DNA from 2 places in the Nocardiopsis sp. iso_238 genome. Region 2 is predicted to be linked to the other one. Evidence: riboswitches for the same ligand, from Rfam matches in the RefSeq annotation. Region 2 holds a riboswitch; the other holds the start of a gene.
The links. A riboswitch is a leader RNA that binds a small molecule or an ion and turns the genes downstream of it on or off. The one in region 2 is predicted to bind thiamine pyrophosphate.
Positions count from the first base shown of each region.

Region 1: another riboswitch for thiamine pyrophosphate. It lies ahead of thiD (bifunctional hydroxymethylpyrimidine kinase/phosphomethylpyrimidine kinase); the one in region 2 lies ahead of thiO (glycine oxidase ThiO).

Region 1 is NZ_CM149668.1:4,475,444-4,480,778, reverse strand. It holds gene AC0VYL_RS20240 (alanine/glycine:cation symporter family protein) at 32-1,450, shown strand; gene thiD (bifunctional hydroxymethylpyrimidine kinase/phosphomethylpyrimidine kinase) at 1,539-2,342, opposite strand; TPP riboswitch at 2,331-2,431, opposite strand; gene AC0VYL_RS20230 (DUF368 domain-containing protein) at 2,518-3,444, opposite strand; gene AC0VYL_RS20225 (acyl-CoA synthetase) at 3,800-5,335, opposite strand, start outside.
Region 2 is NZ_CM149668.1:2,044,195-2,049,529, forward strand. It holds gene pknB (Stk1 family PASTA domain-containing Ser/Thr kinase) at 1-798, opposite strand, end outside; gene AC0VYL_RS09120 (thiazole synthase) at 1,175-1,975, opposite strand; gene thiS (sulfur carrier protein ThiS) at 1,978-2,190, opposite strand; gene thiO (glycine oxidase ThiO) at 2,193-3,398, opposite strand; TPP riboswitch at 3,397-3,507, opposite strand; gene AC0VYL_RS09135 (Rv2175c family DNA-binding protein) at 3,872-4,231, shown strand; gene thiE (thiamine phosphate synthase) at 4,299-4,970, shown strand; gene AC0VYL_RS09145 (phosphotransferase) at 5,024-5,335, shown strand, end outside.

The DNA of each region.
Region 1 (5,335 bases), 2.4 Mb from region 2:
CCCCGCGTAATCACCGAAAGAGAGGTCCTCCGTGGACCACCTCCTAGAGATGGCCGGCGTTCTGTCGGAGATCATCTGGGGACCGTACGTCCTCATTCCCCTGCTGTTCCTGACGGGTGTCTACCTCACCGTCCGGCTGCGCCTCATCCAGCTGTTCCGGCTGCCGCACGCCCTGTGGCTGGCCTTCGTCCGCCGGAAGGAGGACGAGTCGGTCCAGGGCGACATCTCGCACTATCAGGCGCTGAGCACGGCCCTCGCCGCGACGGTCGGCGTCGGCAACATCGCCGGAGCGGCCCTGGCCATCGGTATCGGTGGTCCCGGAGCGCTGTTCTGGATGTGGGTCATGGGCATCTTCGGGATGGCCACCAAGTACAGCGAAGCCCTGATGGGCGTGAAGTTCCGCCGCACCGACGCCAAGGGCGAGCAGAGCGGCGGCCCGATGTACTACCTGAAGTACGGTGTCGGCGGCCGCTTCGGGGCCTTCCTCGGCATCTCCTTCGCGGTCTTCGGCGCCATCGCCGCGTTCGGCATCGGCAACGGCACCCAGGCCAACACGGTCGCCCAGCAGATGAACAGCGTCACCGGTGTGGAGACGTGGATCATCGGGCTGATCCTGATGATCGCCGCGGGCGCCGTCATCCTCGGCGGTATCAAGAGCATCGGGCGCGTCACCTCCGCCCTCGTGCCCGTCATGATCATCGGCTACGTCGGCATCTGCCTGATCGTGCTCGCCGTCAACTGGCAGTCGCTGCTTCCCGCGCTCCAGCTGGTCGTCACCTCCGCGTTCACGGGGACCGCGGCGACCGGTGGCTTCGCCGGAGCCGGAGTCCTGCTCGCCCTCCAACTGGGCTTCGCGCGCGGCATCTTCTCCAACGAGTCCGGTCTGGGCACGGGCGGTATCGCGGCCGCCGCGGCCAAGACCACCCAGCCGGTCCGTCAGGCCATGGTCTCCATGACCCAGACCTTCATCGACACGATCATCGTGGTCAGCATGACCTGCCTGGTCATCATCGTGACCGGGGTGTGGCAGGTGGAGGGGGCCGAGGACGGCTCGCTGCTCACCTCGCAGGCCATGACGGAGGGGCTGGGCGCGATCAGCCCCTCGATGGGGTCGGCCGGTGCCGTGATCGTGGCGCTCTCCGTCACGGTGTTCGCCTTCAGCACCCTGCTGGGCTGGTCCTACTACGGTGAGCGCTGCGTGGAGTTCCTGGGCGGACGCCGCATGGTCCTGCCCTACCGCCTGCTCTTCATCGTCGTCATCTTCGTGGGCTCGGTGGCCAACCTGGACTCGGTGTGGCTCTTCAGCGACATCGCCAACGGTCTGATGGCGCTGCCCAACCTGGTGGGTCTGATCCTGCTGTCCGGGCTGATCAGCTCGGAGACGCGCAAGTTCTTCAGCCACAAGGACTGGCGGAACCCGGACGTGATCATGGAGGACGTCAGCAAGTAGTGCCCGCTCGGCCGGGGACCTCCCCCGGCCGACGAGAGGGGGGACCGGCCGCCGTGGCCGGTCCCCCCTTCTGTCTGGCGTCGTCCGGTCACCACCAGGCGTGGAAGTGGTGCACCGGTCCCTGGCCGCCGCCCGCGTCGATCTCGTCGGCGCGGCGCAGGGCCTCGGTGAGGTAGGCCTTGGCGTCGGCCACGGCGGCCACGGTGTCCGCTCGCTGGGGGAGCAGCGCGGCGATCGAGGAGGAGAGCGTGCAGCCGGTGCCGTGGGTGTTGCGGGTGGCCACCCGCCCGGCGCGGAACTCGACCGGCTCCGCGACCCCGTCGACCAGCAGGTCGACACTCTCCTCACCAGGCAGGTGCCCGCCCTTGAGCAGGACGCGGCGCGGACCGAGTTCGAGGAGGCGTTCGGCCTGCCCCCGCATCTCCTTGAGGCTGGTGGCCTCGGTCTCGCCGAGCAGGTCGGCGGCCTCGGGAAGGTTGGGGGTGAGCAGGTCGGCGCGCGGCAGCAGGACGGAGCGCAGCGCCTCGATCGCGGACCGCTCCAGGAGGCGGTCCCCGCTCTTGGCGACCATCACCGGGTCCACGACCACGTTCGGCAGCCCGTAGCGGTCCACGGCGGACGCGACGGCCTCGGTGACCTCGGACGTGGACAGCATCCCCACCTTGACCGCGTGCACGGTCGCGTCGGTGAACAGGGTGTCCATCTGGTCGGTGACGAAGGACGCGGGGACACCGTGGACCCCGGTGACCCCGCGTGTGGACTGGGCGGTCAACGCCGTCACCACGGTCATCCCGAAGACTCCGTGGGCGGAGAACGACTTCAGGTCGGCCTGGACGCCGGCGCCCCCGCTGGGGTCGCTTCCGGCGATGGACACGACGTTGTACGCGCTCATTGGCGTTCCTTCGCTAGTACGAACTAGGGCAGGTTCGACGGGTGTGCTCTCAGCCGGGAGGAGTCTCTCCGGCACCCCGCGCCGCCGGGGCCTCGCGGCCCCGGCATCAGTGTTGGTTTGTGGTGGTTCCGACTGTAGTGGACGGCCCGCCGGAGCGGACCGTCCCCTCACGCGGTCAGACGGTGACGTTGTGGCGGGTCTCCACGCGCTCCTGCTGGGCGTGCCTGCGCTGCTCCCAGATGATCATGCCGACGACCACCACGAAGCCGCCGACGGCGAAGGCGAGCGTCACGGGGACGTCGGTCATCGGCAGCAGGTCGCGGTTCTCGTCCTGCCACGGCCACAGGGCGCGCAGCGAACCCGCCATCAGTCCGGTCAGCACCACGAGGGTGATGTGGTGGTGGTTCTCCAGCAGGAACTGGAGCACCTTCACGAACAGGGCCAGACCCGTGATCATGCCGAGCACGAAGACGGTGATGTAGGGGAGGTCCGCCGCGCGCAGGGCCGCCATGGTCGGCTCGTACAGGCCCAGGGTCAGCAGGATGAACGAACCCGACAGGCCCGGCAGCACCAGGGCGCAGATCGCGACGGCCGCCGCGAAGAAGACCACCACCGGGTGCGTGGGCAGGTTGGCGCCGGGCAGGCCGGTGAGCGTGAAGGCGAGCGCGGCGAAGACGAGGGCGACCGCGTAGTGCCAGGCCTTCCACTTCTTGCCCGCGCCGGTGTAGGGGATCCACAGGCAGGCCAGGACCAGGCCGAAGAACAGCGCGTAGGCGTACTGGGCGTGCGCCTCCACCAGCGGTGCGAGGAAGACGGCGGCCAGGACGAGTGCGAGGGCCATGCCGATGAGGGCGGGGACGAGCACCGACCAGTCGACCTGGCGGAACTGCTCCTGGGCACGCTCCTTGCCGCGGCCCCGGGGCACGTCCGTGACGTAGCGCTTGATACCGCTGACCACGTGGCCCGCGCCACCGATGAGCTTGTCGTAGAGGCCGACCATCAGTGCGACCGTGCCGCCGCTGATGCCGGGCAGTGCCTCGGAGGTGCCGACGGCCCCGCCGCGCACCGCGTTGAAGATGTAGGAGCCTACTGACTTGGCCATGTTGTCGGGCGCTGGCCCGGGAGTCTCCCGGGAGAGGGCGCCGTCCTCCGTCCTGATGGGGCCGCCGGTCCCGTGTGCACGGTCGACCGGCGGGTCAAAGGGGTGCTGTACAGCGCGGGTCGCGGGGACGACCTCCACCGGTTCGATACTCCGGCCCGCGCGGATGTTTGCCGCCCGGGCCGTGCGATGGGGGAGGAGAGCCGTCAGGCCCCGGGCCGGGCTGCGCCAATTCTAGCGGCGCCGAACGGGGTGAGGACGTCCGAGAGCCCTGAGAATCGGGGTTTTGGTCAGGTATCAGCCCGCGAGGTCCTTGGTCCGAAAACAGATCGTGACGACGGCGGACCGGAGCACGGTCTCAGGTCCGGTACGAACCGGACAGCGGCGAGGTCGGAACGGCGGGCGCGGCCGGGTCCTCCCCGGCCACCGACGCCGCCCACCGGTAGTCCTGTTTGCCCACCGCCGTACGCCGTACCCGGTCCACGAAGTGCACGGTCCGGGGCACCTTGAACCCGGCCAGACGCACCCGGCAGTGCGCCCGCAGCGCCCCCTCGTCCGGAGCCGAACCGGAGGCCAGCGACACCAGGGCCGTCACCCTCTGCCCCAGCCGCTCGTCCGGGGAGGGCACCACGATCACGTCCTCGACCGAGGGGTGCGCCTTCAGCACGGCCTCCACCTCCTCCGGGTAGACCTTCTCCCCGGCGGTGTTGATCACCACGCTGCCCCGGCCCAGCAGCACGATGGAACCGTCCCCGGCCCGGGTGCCGTAGTCGCCCGACAGCGCCCAGCGCCGCCCCTCACCGTCCGTGGGGAACGTGCGCGCGGTGGCGATCGGATCGTTGTAGTAGCCGAGCGGGATCCGACCGGTCCGGGCGATCCGGCCGACCTCGACCGACCCCGGCGGAAGCGGGCGCAGTGCACCGTCGAGCACCGCGATGCTGCCGCCCATCATGAAGCTGCGCCGGTCCGCGGAGTCCGCGACGCTCGTGTGCTCGTCGGGCGCGGTGGCCGAACCGCACACGCCCGTCTCCGAACCGCCGTAGGCGTCGGCCAGGGCCACGTCCTCACGCCAGGCCCGCCACAGCCCGCGCACCGAGGGGGTGAGCGGGGTGCCGCCGGAGCGCACCGAGGTGAGGTCGGGACACAGGTCGGGTTCGGTCAGCAGGTGCCTGGCCAGCGGGCGGGCCATCGCGTCGCCCACCAGCTGCACCGCGTGCACGCCCTCGCGGTGGGCCAGCTCCAGCACCCGGTCCGCGCGGAAACTGCGGTCCGTGGACAGCACCACGCGTTTGCCGCACAGCAGCATGCTCAGCGCGTTCCACTGCCCGGCGGCGTGCATGAGCGGACCCAGCACCAGCATCCGCAGCGGGAAGCAGCGCGCGGCGCGTTCGGCCACGTCCAGCGGGGTCCCGGCGCGCGGGGCGCCCGGGTCGCGCCGCTCCACGGCCGCGCGGAACACGTCCGCCTGGCGCCACAGCACCCCCTTGGGGTAGCCGGTGGTGCCGCCGGTGTAGAGCAGGTAGTGGTCGTCGCCGCTGGTCACGGGCAGTTCCGCCGCTCCGTGCCCGGCGTCGGGTCCGTGCGCGGCGAGCGCCTCCTCGTAGTCCACGCCGTCCAGCGAGGCGTCGCGCTCGGAACCGTCCTCCAACAGGAGCACGTGCCGCAGGCGCGGCAGGTCGGAGCGGACCGTCGCCACCGTCGTGGCCAGGGAGTCCTCCGCGATCAGGGCCACCGCGTGCGAGTCGGAGAGCACGTGCCGGAGCTCGCCCGCCACGTACCGGTAGTTGACGTTGACCGGCACCGCGCCCGCGCGCAGGACGCCCAGGAAGGCCTCCACCCACTCGGCGCGGTTGAACGACAGGATCGCGACGTTCTCCCCGGGGCGCACACCGGC
Region 2 (5,335 bases):
CGGGCGGTACCGCGGGTCGCGCTCGGTGGCCTTGGTGACCAGGCCGTCCACCTCGGGCGGCAGGTTCGGCAGGAAGTGGGAGGGGCGCGGGACGTCCTCGTTCACGTGCTGGTAGGCGATCGCGATCGGGGTCTCGCCGGTGTGCGGCTGGCCGCCGGTGAGCAGTTCGTAGAGCATGATCCCGGCCGCGTACACGTCGCTGCGCGCGTCGGCGGTGCCCTTCTCGATCTGCTCGGGCGCCAGGTAGGCGGCGGTGCCCATGAGCGTGCCGGTGCGGGTCAGACCCTGGTTGGACTGTTCCACCGCGCGGGCCAGACCGAAGTCGGCCACCTTGACCCGGCCGTCCTTGCTGATCAGGACGTTCTCGGGCTTGACGTCGCGGTGCACCATCCCGGCCTGGTGGGCGGCGCCCAGCGCGGCCAGCACCGAGGCCATGAAGTTCAGGGCCTGCTTGGGGGCCAGGCGTCCGTGCGCCTTGAGGATGTCGCGCAGGGTCTGGCCCGGGACGTACTCCATGGCAAGGAAGACGTGCCCCTGGTCCTCACCCTGGTCGAAGACCTGCACGACGTTGGGGTGGGAGAGCTTGGCGACCGAGTGGGCCTCGTTGATGAAGCGCTGGACGAAGGTCGGGTCCTGGGCCAGGGAGGGGTGCATGACCTTGAGGGCCAGCCGTCGGTCGAGCCTCAGGTCGTGGGCGACGTAGACCGTCGCCATGCCGCCACCGGCGATCCTTGACTCGACGAAGTAGCGACGGTCCAGCGTCGCGCCTACAAGCGGGTCGGAAGTCGTCATGTCCACGGCGGAGTTGTGTCCTTGCTGCGGGGAGCGCGGGCGTTCGCTGCCGGTGGCGCGTACCCGACACCTGGTGTCGATCCGACACGATAGCGGAAGCCGGTGTCAGGTCTGCCCCGCGGTTCACGGTCGCGGCGGCCCCCGTGTCCACCGTCGTGGAGGCCGACCGGAGGGTCGGTTCGGGGCGCCCGCGCCTGGGCGGTCTGAGGGTGCGGTGCCGCCGCGCGGCACGCGCACCCTCCCACGGTAGGGGACGGGAGCAAACCCGGTGGTGACGGCCTGTTCGCGTGTCGTCACCGACTGTCCGGGCGGTGTGTCGACGCGGGAGGACGCCCCAGGTCCGGGCCTCCGGCCCCACCGTGGCGGCGCCCTCCCAGGAGCCTCAGACCACGTCGGGGCTGGAGGCCCTGGCGTGGCGGCGGACCGGGATGCGCCCGGCCAGCCGGGCGCCGCGCCCGGCGCGCACGGCGTCGCGCATCGCCGCCGCCATCCGCACCGGCTCCTGGGCGCGGGTCACGGCGGTGGCCAACAACACCGCGTCGCACCCGAGCTCCATCGCCAGGGCCGCGTCGCTCGCGGTACCGATGCCCGCGTCCACGATCACCGGGACGTCGGCCTGCTCGACGATCAGCTCCAGGTTGTGCGGGTTGCGGATGCCCAGGCCCGAACCGATCGGCGCGGCCAGCGGCATCACGGCGGCGCAGCCCAGCTGCTCCAGGCGGCGGGCCAGCACCGGGTCGTCGTTCGTGTAGGGCAGCACCGTGAAGCCGTCGTCGACCAGCGCCTCGGCGGCGTCCAGCAGTTCCACCGGGTCGGGCAGGAGGGTGTGCTCGTCGGCGACCACCTCCAGCTTGACCCAGTCGGTGCCCAGGGCCTCGCGGCCGAGTTTCGCGGTGCGCACGGCGTCCACGGCGGTGAAGCACCCGGCGGTGTTGGGCAGCGGGCGGATGCCGTTGCGCTCCAGGACGTCCCACACCGACCCCTGGGTGGCCGGGGAGATCCGGCGCATCGCCACGGTGGTGAGCTCGGTCCCCGACGCGAGGAGCGCGTCCTCCAGGACCTCCAGGGAGGGTGCCCCGCCGGTGCCGGTGATGAGCCGGGACCCGAAGGAGACCCCGGCGATGACCAGCGGGTCCTCCGGGATCCGCGCCGCGGTGTTCACGGACTCGGACGTCTGTGTCATGTTCAGCCTCCCTGTACGGCGGTGAGCACGTCCACGCGGTCGCCCTCGGAGAGCTCGGTGTCCGTCCAGGCGGTGCGGCGCACCACCTCGTCGTTGACCGCGACGGCGATCCCGCCCGGCACGGCGCCGTCCCCGGCGTCGGTGAGGGCGCGCACGACCGCGTCCACGGTGGTCGCCGCGCTGTCCTGGGCCTGTCCGTTGATGATCAGTTCCACTGCTACTCCCACGTCTGCTCACGCGTCCATCTGCTGGCTGCGAACCGGCGCGCGTACGGGGGCAGCGCGCCGGTGGTGAGGGCCTCGGCCATGACCTCCCCGGTCACTGGGGCCAGCAGGACCCCGTGTCGGAAGTGTCCGGCGGCCAGGTGTAGTCCCGGTACCCGGGTGGGGCCCAGGAGGGGTTCGTTGTCGGGGGAGCCCGGCCGCAGCCCCACGCAGGTCTCGACGACCTCCAGTTCGCTCACCCCCGGGACGAGCTCGCGCGCGTCCCGCAGGACCTGCCAGAGCCCGCCCACCGTCAGGGAGGTGTCGTGGCCCAGTTCCTCCTGGGTGGCGCCGACGATCACCTCGCCGTCGGCCCGGGGCACCAGGTAGACGGGGAAGCCGCGCACCAGTCCGCGCACGGTGCGGTTGACGAGCGGGGGTTCTCCGGCGGGCACCCGGGCGCGCAGCAGCTGCCCCTTGACCGGGCGCAGCGGCGGCACCACCGGTTCGGGCACCCGCACCCGGTCACCCCAGCACCCGGCGGCGAGCACCACCTGCTCGGCGGGCAGTTCGGTCCCGTCGGCCAGGCGGACGCCCAGGCGCGCCCCGTGGGTGCCGGGGGAGGCGATCTCCTCCGCGTACCCGGGGACCTCGCGCACGCCCGCGCGTTCCCCGGCACGGGCCAGGGCCAGGAGCAGCGCGCGCGGGTTCACGGAGTGGTCCTCGGGGGCCAGCACCCCGCCGCGCACGCCGGGCGCGAGCGTGGGTTCCAGGCGTCGGCATTCGCGGCTGGTGAGCCGCTCGGTGGGGATGCCCAGGCGCTGCTGGAGCGCGTGCAGGTCGGTGAGGACCGCGAGGTCGTCGCGGTCGAAGGCGACCAGCAGCGTCCCGGTGCGGCGGTGGCCGACGTCGACGCCGCTAGCCTCCTGGAGTTCGGTGACGAAGTCGTCGTAGAGGCGCGCCGAGCGCACCCCGAGCTCCATGAGCTCCTCCTCGCCGAAGACCGCCTCGGTGGCGGGGGTGAGCATGCCCGCCGCGACGGTCGAGGAGGCGCGGGCCTCGGAGGGCGCGGTGACGGGGTCGGGTTCGACCAGGGTCACGGCCAGGCCGCGCTGGGCGGCGCGCCAGGCGGTGACCCGGCCGACGACGCCGCCGCCGACCACGACCACCGCATTGGTGGGATGAATCGTCTTCTGTGGGGGAACCTCGTCGGTGCGCACGGCGCCGTGTTCCACTCCCTTCGCCGGAATGACCCGGATCAGGTTCGTGCGGTCGGAGGCGGTGAGCCTCCCTCTCAGCCGGGTCCACCCGGCTCCCGCGGGACGTCTCTCTTCACTCCCATCCTAGGCCGTGTTTTCTGGATCATTCCTCCCGCCCGTCGCCCGCCACCACCCTCAACGGACGCCTTCGGCGCTGTGTCCTCGCGTTACCACCGGGCTGCCTCTCGCTCCACGGCTTGCGAGAGATTGCCGGGCCCCCGCTGTGCGAGGCTGCGGAGCTTGCGTAGCAGTGCACAGTAGGGGCGACGGCCGCTCGCATCGATGGCGGCTCTGCCGCCACCGGCGAAAGCATCCACAGAAACACGCCCTGGGACAACCCGTCCAGGGCGGTCGTGGCGGGGATCTCCCAGGCAGGGGGCCCGGGAGCGGCGCGATGGTCACCGGGGCCCGGCCGGGTGTGGCAGATTGGACGGGTGACACAAAGCGATCGTGAACTCGACGAACTCGTCGGCGAATGGCTGACCCTGCGTGAGGCGGCCGCGCCGCTGGGCGTGAGCCCCAACCGCATCAAGACCCTCATCCGCGAGAACCGCCTCATGGGCGTGGTGCGCGGTGGCGAACTCTCCATTCCCGCCGCCTTCCTGGACGGCCCGGACCTGGTCAAGGGCCTGCCGGGCACCATCGTGCTGCTCACCGACGCCGGTTTCTCCACCGAGGAGGCCCTGCGCTGGCTGTTCACGCCGGACGACACCCTGCCGGGCACGCCGATCCAGGCCATGCGCGAGAACCGGGGCACCGAGGTCCGCCGCCGGGCCCAGGGCATGGCCTTCTGAGCCGCCCACGGCCCGGGGACGCACCGCCCCGGTGACGTCCCCCGGGCCGTTGGTTAGGGTGGGGCGCGTGAGGACGAGCCACGGAACCAGCCTGCGCGAGCGCCTGGACGCATCCCTTCTGTACCTGTGCACCGACGCCCGGACCGAGAGCGGTGATCTCGCGGAGTTCGCGGACGCTGCCCTGGCCGGGGGCGTGGACATCATCCAGCTCCGGGAGAAGGGCCTGGAGGCCCGCCAGGAACTGGCCGCCCTGGAGGTCCTGCGCGAGGCGTGCGAACGCCACGGCGCCCTGCTCGCCGTCAACGACCGCGCCGACATCGCCCGCGCGGTGCGCGCCGACGTCCTGCACCTCGGCCAGCGCGACCTGCCGGTGCCCCTGGCCCGCGACATCATCGGCGCCGACCCGCTGGTCGGCCGCTCCAACAACGACCCCGAGGCCGCCGCCCGTTCGGCGGAGGAGCCCGGGAGCGACTACTTCTGCGTGGGCCCGACCTGGGCGACCCCCACCAAGCCGGGCCGCCCGGCGGCCGGGCTCGAACTGGTCGAGCGCGCGGCCGCGCTCGGCACCGACCGGCCCTGGTTCGCGATCGGCGGCATCGACCTGGACAACGTGGACCGGGTTCTGGACGCCGGGGCCACCCGCGTGGTCGTGGTGCGCGCCGTCACCGAGGCCGAGGATCCGCGAGCGGCGGCCAGCGCGCTCCGGGCCCGCCTGACCGCGCGGCGCGGCGACGCCTGACCGCGGCGAAAACCCGGTGACGCCGACGACCGTCCCCGGGACACTGGTCGACCATGGATGAGGTTGAAGTGGTCGTCGCCCACTCCGAGCGCGCGACCCTGCGTGTAGGCGACGTGTTCCTGAAGGTGGACGCCGACCAGACGCGCATCGACGCCGAGGTCGAGGCGATGTCCCTCGCCCCGGTCCCCACCCCGGAGGTCCTGTGGCGCAGGCCGCCCGTGCTCGCGATCGCCGCGCTCCCGGGGACGGCGCTCGGCCGCCTCGGTGAGCCGTCGCCCGCGTCGTCGGCGGCGTGGGCCGCGGCGGGCGCCGCCGTCCGGAGACTGCACGAGGCACCGCCACCTCCCTGGCCCGGCCGTCGCCGC